3 regions of the Priestia sp. JNUCC 25 genome follow, and region 3 is predicted to be linked to each of the others. Evidence: a T-box and tRNA genes for the amino acid it is inferred to sense, from the RefSeq annotation. Region 3 holds a T-box; the other regions hold tRNA genes.
The links. The T-box of region 3 lies ahead of tyrS (tyrosine--tRNA ligase). A T-box ahead of a tRNA ligase gene usually reads a tRNA of that ligase, here a tRNA-Tyr.
Positions count from the first base shown of each region.

Region 1: it encodes a tRNA-Tyr, which carries the amino acid that the T-box ahead of tyrS (tyrosine--tRNA ligase) is inferred to sense. The anticodon was not compared.
Region 2: it encodes a tRNA-Tyr, which carries the amino acid that the T-box ahead of tyrS (tyrosine--tRNA ligase) is inferred to sense. The anticodon was not compared.

Region 1 is NZ_CM132211.1:406,517-409,760, forward strand. It holds rRNA gene JNUCC25_RS02150 (23S ribosomal RNA) at 1-1,012, shown strand, start outside; rRNA gene rrf (5S ribosomal RNA) at 1,122-1,237, shown strand; tRNA gene JNUCC25_RS02160 (tRNA-Asn) at 1,247-1,321, shown strand; tRNA gene JNUCC25_RS02165 (tRNA-Ser) at 1,325-1,416, shown strand; tRNA gene JNUCC25_RS02170 (tRNA-Glu) at 1,438-1,512, shown strand; tRNA gene JNUCC25_RS02175 (tRNA-Val) at 1,536-1,611, shown strand; tRNA gene JNUCC25_RS02180 (tRNA-Met) at 1,623-1,699, shown strand; tRNA gene JNUCC25_RS02185 (tRNA-Asp) at 1,703-1,778, shown strand; tRNA gene JNUCC25_RS02190 (tRNA-Phe) at 1,794-1,869, shown strand; tRNA gene JNUCC25_RS02195 (tRNA-Thr) at 1,895-1,970, shown strand; tRNA gene JNUCC25_RS02200 (tRNA-Tyr) at 1,981-2,064, shown strand; tRNA gene JNUCC25_RS02205 (tRNA-Trp) at 2,070-2,143, shown strand; tRNA gene JNUCC25_RS02210 (tRNA-His) at 2,174-2,249, shown strand; tRNA gene JNUCC25_RS02215 (tRNA-Gln) at 2,278-2,352, shown strand; tRNA gene JNUCC25_RS02220 (tRNA-Gly) at 2,358-2,432, shown strand; tRNA gene JNUCC25_RS02225 (tRNA-Cys) at 2,465-2,538, shown strand; tRNA gene JNUCC25_RS02230 (tRNA-Leu) at 2,553-2,641, shown strand; tRNA gene JNUCC25_RS02235 (tRNA-Leu) at 2,672-2,753, shown strand; tRNA gene JNUCC25_RS02240 (tRNA-Gly) at 2,826-2,899, shown strand; gene JNUCC25_RS02245 (B3/B4 domain-containing protein) at 3,015-3,244, opposite strand, start outside.
Region 2 is NZ_CM132211.1:590,532-593,775, reverse strand. It holds gene JNUCC25_RS03230 (M48 family metallopeptidase) at 1-76, opposite strand, end outside; tRNA gene JNUCC25_RS03225 (tRNA-Glu) at 286-357, opposite strand; tRNA gene JNUCC25_RS03220 (tRNA-Asn) at 362-436, opposite strand; tRNA gene JNUCC25_RS03215 (tRNA-Ile) at 440-516, opposite strand; tRNA gene JNUCC25_RS03210 (tRNA-Gly) at 523-596, opposite strand; tRNA gene JNUCC25_RS03205 (tRNA-His) at 608-683, opposite strand; tRNA gene JNUCC25_RS03200 (tRNA-Phe) at 694-769, opposite strand; tRNA gene JNUCC25_RS03195 (tRNA-Asp) at 780-855, opposite strand; tRNA gene JNUCC25_RS03190 (tRNA-Met) at 860-936, opposite strand; tRNA gene JNUCC25_RS03185 (tRNA-Ser) at 962-1,054, opposite strand; tRNA gene JNUCC25_RS03180 (tRNA-Met) at 1,085-1,158, opposite strand; tRNA gene JNUCC25_RS03175 (tRNA-Ala) at 1,189-1,264, opposite strand; tRNA gene JNUCC25_RS03170 (tRNA-Pro) at 1,270-1,346, opposite strand; tRNA gene JNUCC25_RS03165 (tRNA-Arg) at 1,351-1,427, opposite strand; tRNA gene JNUCC25_RS03160 (tRNA-Gly) at 1,434-1,508, opposite strand; tRNA gene JNUCC25_RS03155 (tRNA-Lys) at 1,518-1,590, opposite strand; tRNA gene JNUCC25_RS03150 (tRNA-Gln) at 1,595-1,669, opposite strand; tRNA gene JNUCC25_RS03145 (tRNA-Tyr) at 1,677-1,760, opposite strand; tRNA gene JNUCC25_RS03140 (tRNA-Thr) at 1,769-1,844, opposite strand; tRNA gene JNUCC25_RS03135 (tRNA-Val) at 1,849-1,924, opposite strand; rRNA gene rrf (5S ribosomal RNA) at 2,029-2,144, opposite strand; rRNA gene JNUCC25_RS03125 (23S ribosomal RNA) at 2,208-3,244, opposite strand, start outside.
Region 3 is NZ_CM132211.1:4,605,950-4,609,193, reverse strand. It holds gene acsA (acetate--CoA ligase) at 1-1,265, shown strand, start outside; T-box leader at 1,405-1,615, shown strand; gene tyrS (tyrosine--tRNA ligase) at 1,691-2,950, shown strand; gene rpsD (30S ribosomal protein S4) at 3,023-3,244, opposite strand, start outside.

The sequences.
Region 1 (3,244 bases), 870 kb from region 3:
GAAGCCCCAGTAAACGGCGGCCGTAACTATAACGGTCCTAAGGTAGCGAAATTCCTTGTCGGGTAAGTTCCGACCCGCACGAAAGGCGTAACGATCTGGGCACTGTCTCAACGAGAGACTCGGTGAAATTATAGTACCTGTGAAGATGCAGGTTACCCGCGACAGGACGGAAAGACCCCGTGGAGCTTTACTGTAGCCTGATATTGAATTTTGGTACAGCTTGTACAGGATAGGTAGGAGCCTGAGAAGCCGGAGCGCTAGCTTCGGTGGAGGCGTCGGTGGGATACTACCCTGGCTGTATTGAAATTCTAACCCGCGGCCCTGATCGGGCCGGGAGACAGTGTCAGGTGGGCAGTTTGACTGGGGCGGTCGCCTCCTAAAATGTAACGGAGGCGCCCAAAGGTTCCCTCAGAATGGTTGGAAATCATTCGTAGAGTGTAAAGGCACAAGGGAGCTTGACTGCGAGACCTACAAGTCGAGCAGGGACGAAAGTCGGGCTTAGTGATCCGGTGGTTCCGCATGGAAGGGCCATCGCTCAACGGATAAAAGCTACCCCGGGGATAACAGGCTTATCTCCCCCAAGAGTCCACATCGACGGGGAGGTTTGGCACCTCGATGTCGGCTCATCGCATCCTGGGGCTGTAGTCGGTCCCAAGGGTTGGGCTGTTCGCCCATTAAAGCGGTACGCGAGCTGGGTTCAGAACGTCGTGAGACAGTTCGGTCCCTATCCGTCGTGGGCGTAGGAAATTTGAGAGGAGCTGTCCTTAGTACGAGAGGACCGGGATGGACACACCGCTGGTGTACCAGTTGTCTTGCCAAAGGCATCGCTGGGTAGCTATGTGTGGACGGGATAAGTGCTGAAAGCATCTAAGCATGAAGCCCCCCTCAAGATGAGATTTCCCATAGCGCAAGCTAGTAAGATCCCTGAAAGATGATCAGGTTGATAGGTCAGAGGTGGAAGCGTGGCGACATGTGTAGCTGACTGATACTAATCGATCGAGGACTTAACCAAACTTTTAAAAGCGTAAGCTTTACTCAGCAAACTGTTACCTAGTTTTGAGAGAACAAAACTTTTCAAAAAAGTCTTGCTTTCTTTTGGAAATCATGTATAATATAATATGTCTGGTGGCGATAGCGAAGAGGTCACACCCGTTCCCATACCGAACACGGAAGTTAAGCTCTTTAGCGCCAATGGTAGTTGGGACTTTGTCCCTGTGAGAGTAGGACGTTGCCAGGCTGTTATTATTCCACAGTAGCTCAGTGGTAGAGCTATCGGCTGTTAACCGATCGGTCGTAGGTTCGAGTCCTACCTGTGGAGCCATTTGGAGAGCTGTCCGAGTGGCCGAAGGAGCACGATTGGAAATCGTGTAGGCGGTTAACGCTGTCTCAAGGGTTCAAATCCCTTGCTCTCCGCCATTTTTATTTAATTAGCACAGTGGCCCGTTGGTCAAGCGGTTAAGACACCGCCCTTTCACGGCGGTAACACGGGTTCGAATCCCGTACGGGTCACCATTTATTTTTATCTACATAATAGTGGAGGATTAGCTCAGCTGGGAGAGCACCTGCCTTACAAGCAGGGGGTCGGCGGTTCGATCCCGTCATCCTCCACCATATATTATCATCGCGGGGTGGAGCAGTTCGGTAGCTCGTCGGGCTCATAACCCGAAGGTCGCAGGTTCAAATCCTGTCCCCGCAACCAAGTGGTCCCGTGGTGTAGCGGTTAACATGCCTGCCTGTCACGCAGGAGATCGCGGGTTCGATTCCCGTCGGGACCGCCATTTTAAATTTAATAAGGCTCGGTAGCTCAGTTGGTAGAGCAAAGGACTGAAAATCCTTGTGTCGGCGGTTCGATTCCGTCCCGAGCCACCATTTTAAAAACATTTGTTTTTAAAATGCCGGTGTAGCTCAACTGGTAGAGCAACTGACTTGTAATCAGTAGGTTGGGGGTTCAAGTCCTCTTGCCGGCACCACAGTTATTGTGGAGGGGTAGCGAAGTGGCTAAACGCGGCGGACTGTAAATCCGCTCCTTCGGGTTCGGCAGTTCGAATCTGCCCCCCTCCACCATTTACAGGGGCATAGTTTAAAGGTAGAACTACGGTCTCCAAAACCGTCAGTGTGGGTTCGATTCCTACTGCCCCTGCCAATTATAAAAATAACATTGCATATATACGTGGCGATTGTGGCGAAGTGGTTAACGCACCGGATTGTGGTTCCGGCATTCGTGGGTTCGATTCCCATCAGTCGCCCCATTTATAAATGATATGCATATTTCAATATTGGGCTATCGCCAAGCGGTAAGGCAACGGATTTTGATTCCGTCATGCGTTGGTTCGAATCCAGCTAGCCCAGCCATATATGCGGAAGTAGTTCAGTGGTAGAACACCACCTTGCCAAGGTGGGGGTCGCGAGTTCGAACCTCGTCTTCCGCTCCAATTTTAATAAAGTTATTTAGTCTTGAGTAAATGGCGGCATAGCCAAGTGGTAAGGCAGAGGTCTGCAAAACCTTTATCACCGGTTCAAATCCGGTTGCCGCCTCCATTTATTTACAAGCTGCCGGGGTGGTGGAATTGGCAGACACACAGGACTTAAAATCCTGCGGTAGGTGACTACCGTGCCGGTTCAAGTCCGGCCCTCGGCACCATTTATAATTTTAACTTGCCTTTTTTATTTTGCCGATGTGGCGGAATTGGCAGACGCGCACGACTCAAAATCGTGTTCCTTCGGGAGTGTCGGTTCGACCCCGACCATCGGTACTTTAGCTTTATTTGACAGGATGATTCCTGTTTTTATTTTTACTTATCGGTCGACAAATTTTGATAATATTTGCGGGTGTAGTTTAGTGGTAAAACCTCAGCCTTCCAAGCTGATGTCGTGAGTTCGATTCTCATCACCCGCTCCATACATATTGTTATCACAACGCAGTGTCTCGCTTTCAAAGCTGAGATGTTGCGTTTTTTATTTTTAACGTAAATATAGCGTCTATCTTTTCAAGATAGACGCTATATTTACGTACATCAGTTAATGACTTGATAGGTTGCTTCGCCGCCGTGAATTTGAATGAACATGTCACTTAGGGATTTAGTTAGTTTATAAGCCTGTTCTTCTGAAAGTGAAGGCTTTAAATAAATGAACTGTACAGCTTGTGTTGTCTTTTCAGTTACGTACGCTCGGTTAGAATCGACATAAGGGCTTCCGAAAGCTCCTAGGGCATCTTTTGAAATGATTTTATTTTCTAAAGAAATAT
Region 2 (3,244 bases), 1.1 Mb from region 3:
TATAGAATAAATACACCCAAATACACGCTCCATACACAAGAAAAACTCCGATGGACCACCAAACAATTTTTTTCACGCATTCCCCTCCTTTTGTACAAACAGTATGCCGTTATTACTATTGTAGGTTTTTTTTCGAAATTTAGAACAAGCGTTTATAGATGTGCTATAAGAAATGCAATTTAGGGCGAGGAAATCATAGAAAAACGAAAAATAGAGTTTAGACAAAAGAATAAACTCTGTTTCCAAACAAAAAAAGCAGTTTGCATATGCAAACTGCTTTTAAGATGACCCGTACGGGATTCGAACCCGTGTTACCGCCGTGAAAGGGCGGTGTCTTAACCGCTTGACCAACGGGCCAGTATGGCTCCACAGGTAGGACTCGAACCTACGACCGATCGGTTAACAGCCGATAGCTCTACCACTGAGCTACTGTGGAATATGGTGGGCCTAAGTGGACTCGAACCACCGACCTCACGCTTATCAGGCGTGCGCTCTAACCAGCTGAGCTATAGGCCCTTCATTTGGAGCGGGTGATGAGAATCGAACTCACGACATCAGCTTGGAAGGCTGAGGTTTTACCACTAAACTACACCCGCGTTACTTAAGATGGGGCGACTGATGGGAATCGAACCCACGAATGCCGGAACCACAATCCGGTGCGTTAACCACTTCGCCACAATCGCCGTCTTAAAATGGTGGCTCGGGACGGAATCGAACCGCCGACACAAGGATTTTCAGTCCTTTGCTCTACCAACTGAGCTACCGAGCCTTTATGTAAATGGCGGTCCCGACGGGAATCGAACCCGCGATCTCCTGCGTGACAGGCAGGCATGTTAACCGCTACACCACGGGACCACTTTGGTTGCGGGGACAGGATTTGAACCTGCGACCTTCGGGTTATGAGCCCGACGAGCTACCGAACTGCTCCACCCCGCGATGATATGAATATGATATAAATAAATGGCGGAGGAAGAGGGATTCGAACCCCCGCGGGCTTTAACACCCCTGTCGGTTTTCAAGACCGATCCCTTCAGCCGGACTTGGGTATTCCTCCGTATATTTATAACAAATGTAACTTATATGATAGCGGCGGAGGGAGTCGAACCCACGACCTCACGGGTATGAACCGTACGCTCTAGCCAGCTGAGCTACACCGCCATATTATTCGTTACAATTATTCAGTTTAATTGGTGGAGCCTAGCGGGATCGAACCGCTGACCTCCTGCGTGCAAGGCAGGCGCTCTCCCAGCTGAGCTAAGGCCCCATAAATGGTCGGGAAGACAGGATTCGAACCTGCGACCCCTTGGTCCCAAACCAAGTGCTCTACCAAGCTGAGCTACTTCCCGTTTATGGCGCGCCCGAGAGGAGTCGAACCCCTAACCTTTTGATCCGTAGTCAAACGCTCTATCCAATTGAGCTACGGGCGCTTTATATGGAGCGGAAGACGAGGTTCGAACTCGCGACCCCCACCTTGGCAAGGTGGTGTTCTACCACTGAACTACTTCCGCTTATTAAAATGAGCCATGAAGGACTCGAACCTTCGACCCTCTGATTAAAAGTCAGATGCTCTACCAACTGAGCTAATGGCTCTCTATGGCTGGGCTAGCTGGATTCGAACCAACGCATGACGGAATCAAAATCCGTTGCCTTACCGCTTGGCGATAGCCCAATAAAAATGGTGGAGGGGGGCAGATTCGAACTGCCGAACCCGAAGGAGCGGATTTACAGTCCGCCGCGTTTAGCCACTTCGCTACCCCTCCGATATAAATGGTGCCGGCAAGAGGACTTGAACCCCCAACCTACTGATTACAAGTCAGTTGCTCTACCAGTTGAGCTACACCGGCACGGTGGTGGAGGATGACGGGATCGAACCGCCGACCCCCTGCTTGTAAGGCAGGTGCTCTCCCAGCTGAGCTAATCCTCCACGTATCATACACAATATTCATTGTATAGAAGATTTTTATAAATGAGCCAAATAAAAAACCCCTAGACTCTTTTATAAGAGCATAAAAAGGGGTCTTATTCATTGCCTGGCAACGTCCTACTCTCACAGGGACAAAGTCCCAACTACCATTGGCGCTAAAGAGCTTAACTTCCGTGTTCGGTATGGGAACGGGTGTGACCTCTTCGCTATCGCCACCAGACAAGAGATTGCTCTCTCAAAACTAGATAACAGTTTGCTGAGTAAAGCTTACGCTTTTAAAGTTTTGGTTAAGTCCTCGATCGATTAGTATCAGTCAGCTACACATGTCGCCACGCTTCCACCTCTGACCTATCAACCTGATCATCTTTCAGGGATCTTACTAGCTTGCGCTATGGGAAATCTCATCTTGAGGGGGGCTTCATGCTTAGATGCTTTCAGCACTTATCCCGTCCACACATAGCTACCCAGCGATGCCTTTGGCAAGACAACTGGTACACCAGCGGTGTGTCCATCCCGGTCCTCTCGTACTAAGGACAGCTCCTCTCAAATTTCCTACGCCCACGACGGATAGGGACCGAACTGTCTCACGACGTTCTGAACCCAGCTCGCGTACCGCTTTAATGGGCGAACAGCCCAACCCTTGGGACCGACTACAGCCCCAGGATGCGATGAGCCGACATCGAGGTGCCAAACCTCCCCGTCGATGTGGACTCTTGGGGGAGATAAGCCTGTTATCCCCGGGGTAGCTTTTATCCGTTGAGCGATGGCCCTTCCATGCGGAACCACCGGATCACTAAGCCCGACTTTCGTCCCTGCTCGACTTGTAGGTCTCGCAGTCAAGCTCCCTTGTGCCTTTACACTCTACGAATGATTTCCAACCATTCTGAGGGAACCTTTGGGCGCCTCCGTTACATTTTAGGAGGCGACCGCCCCAGTCAAACTGCCCACCTGACACTGTCTCCCGGCCCGATAAGGGCCGCGGGTTAGAATTTCAATACAGCCAGGGTAGTATCCCACCGACGCCTCCACCGAAGCTAGCGCTCCGGCTTCTCAGGCTCCTACCTATCCTGTACAAGCTGTACCAAAATTCAATATCAGGCTACAGTAAAGCTCCACGGGGTCTTTCCGTCCTGTCGCGGGTAACCTGCATCTTCACAGGTACTATAATTTCACCGAGTCTCTCGTTGAGACAGTGCCCAGATCGTTACGCCTTTCGTGCGGGTCGGAACTTACCCGACAAGGAATTTCGCTACCTTAGGACCGTTATAGTTACGGCCGCCGTTTACTGGGGCTTCGATTCAGAGCTTCTCCCAAAGGATA
Region 3 (3,244 bases):
CAACGCCTGAATTGCTGAGCCGCGTTCCGGTGAAAGATTTGCCAGCTTTAAAACACATTCTCCTTGTAGGGGAAAATGTAGAAGAAGAAGGCATTCAACTAGATTTTCTGAAGCGATTAGAAGCGGCGAATAAAGAGGTGGAAATTGAGTGGGTAGATAGAACAGATGGTATGCTGCTTCATTATACATCAGGTTCAACTGGCAAACCAAAAGGCGTACTTCATGTTCACAACGCAATGCTTCAGCACTATCAAACTGCAAAGTGGGTACTCGACTTAAAAGATGACGATGTGTATTGGTGTACAGCAGATCCCGGTTGGGTAACGGGGACTTCTTATGGGATTTTTGGTCCTTGGCTTGCTGGAGCAACCAATGTGATTGTAGGAGGACGATTTAGTCCAGATGCATGGTATCAAGCACTTGAAGATTTTGGCGTAACGGTTTGGTACAGTGCACCTACAGCTTTTCGAATGCTAATGGGTGCTGGTGATGACTTAGTTAAACGCTATGATTTAAGCAATCTCAGACATGTATTAAGTGTGGGAGAACCGTTAAATCCTGAAGTGGTACGCTGGGGAATGAAGGTGTTCCAAAAACGTATTCATGATACGTGGTGGATGACTGAAACTGGCGGTCAGACGATTTGTAATTATCCGTCTATGAAAATTAAGCCAGGATCTATGGGGAAACCAATTCCAGGTATACAAGCAGCAATCATTGACGATCAAGGACAAGAGCTTCCACCTTATCGAATGGGTAACTTAGCAATTAAAAAAGGCTGGCCATCTATGATGCATACGATTTGGAACAACAAAGAAAAGTATGAGTCATATTTTATGCCAGGTGATTGGTACGTATCAGGTGATTCGGCGTATATGGATGAAGACGGTTATTTTTGGTTCCAAGGCCGAATCGATGATGTTATTATGACGGCAGGAGAACGCGTGGGTCCATTTGAAGTAGAAAGTAAGCTTGTTGAACACCCTGCTGTAGCAGAAGCGGGTGTTATTGGTAAGCCTGACCCTGTGCGCGGGGAAATTATTAAAGCATTTATCGCACTTAGAGATGGGTATGAATCTTCAGATGAACTGATTGAAGATATTCGTCAATTTGTGAAAAAAGGGTTAGCTGCTCATGCAGCCCCGCGTGAAATCGAGTTTAAAGATAAGCTACCTAAAACACGAAGTGGTAAAATTATGCGTCGCGTTTTAAAAGCGTGGGAATTAGATTTGCCAACGGGTGATTTGTCAACGATGGAAGACTAAGGAGTAAATGTTTCAATCTTTGTAGGGAAAATAAGTGATTTTTATAAAGTTCAAACAGCCAGCTGTTTGAACTTTTTTTTGGACTTGAATTTTAAAATGAAATCATTCATAATTGTGGGGTGTAAACTTTTAAATAAAATAAACTGCAGTGATAGGAAGAAGTAATACTTGTCTCCCTGTTTAAGAGAGCTGATGGTTGCTGAAAATCAGTACATAGACAAATATGAAATACGTCCTTGAGCATCTTTTGTGAACTTACAGTAGCAAAAGACGGGTAGACCGTTACATCATTTAAGTGGGAAATAATTTATTTCCAAATAGGGTGGTACCGCGATATTTTCGTCCCTTCTTTTTTAAGAAGGGGCGTTTTTTATGTTGTTCAACAAATTGTAACGAGCAATTAGATAAAGGAGAGAATATATAACATGGATATTTTACAAGATCTTGAGTTTCGAGGGCTCATTAACCAACAAACGGATGAAAAAGGTTTAAGTGAACTTTTGAGTAAAGAGTCTGTTCGTTTGTACTGCGGATTCGATCCGACAGCCGACAGCCTTCACATCGGCCACATGCTTCCTGTTTTAATTTTACGTCGCTTTCAACAAGCTGGACACCAACCAATTGCATTAGTTGGTGGAGGTACGGGTCTTATTGGAGATCCAAGCGGTAAAAAAGCAGAGCGTACGTTAAATGAAAAAGAAACGGTTGCCATGTTTAGTGAGCGTATTAAAGGTCAGCTTTCACGCTTCTTAGATTTCGAAGAAGGTGAAAATGCAGCAGTTATTGCAAATAACTATGACTGGATTGGCTCATTAGATGTTATTACATTCCTACGAGATATCGGTAAAAACTTTGGTATTAACTATATGATGGCAAAGGATTCTGTTCAATCTCGTATCGAATCAGGCATTTCATTTACGGAATTTAGCTACATGATTTTACAGTCATACGATTTCTTGAATTTATACCAAACATATAACTGTAAGCTTCAAATTGGCGGCAGCGACCAATGGGGAAATATTACGGCTGGCTTAGAATTAATTCGTAAATCAGAAGAAGATGCAAAAGCATTTGGATTAACAGTTCCGCTTGTAACAAAAGCGGACGGGACGAAGTTCGGTAAAACAGAAGGCGGAGCAATTTGGTTAGACCCTGAAAAAACAAGTCCGTATGAATTCTACCAATTCTGGATTAATACAGATGATCGTGATGTTATAAAATATTTAAAATACTTTACATTCTTATCACACGAAGAAATTAATGAATTAGCAGCTTCTGCAAAAGAAGCTCCTGAAAAACGCGAAGCACAAAAAGCACTAGCGGCAGCGATGACTACGCTTGTACACGGTGAAGAAGCTCTTGAGCAAGCAATTCGTATTTCGCAAGCTTTATTTAGCGGAAGTATTTCAGAGTTAACAGCAGAAGAAATTAAGCAAGGATTCAAGGATGTTCCTTCTTACACGCATACAGGTGAAGATATTGGTTTAATTGATTTACTTGTAGAAAGTAAAATTTCTCCTTCTAAACGTCAAGCACGTGAAGATATTTCAAACGGTGCGATTTACTTAAACGGTGAGCGTGAACAAGATTTACAAAAAACAGTAGGTGCAGAAGACCGTATTGAAGGTCAATTCACAGTGATTCGTCGAGGCAAGAAAAAATATACCCTTATTCAATACGCATAAAAAAAGGCCGAAAGGCCTTTTTTTATATATAGACAGCAAAAAAGCCGCTCCATAAGGAACGGCTTTTTACTATTAACGAGAGTAGAACTCTACGATTAGTGCTTCGTTGATTTCAGCAGATAATTCAGAACGCTCTGGTAAGCGAGTGAATGTACCTTCTAATTTCTCAGCGTCTACTGTTAAGTAGTCTGGTACGAAGTTGTTAACTTCAAGCGCTTCTTTCACGATTGAAAGGTTGCGAGATTTTTCGCGAACACCGATCACTTGACCAGGTTGTACACGGTAAGATGGGAT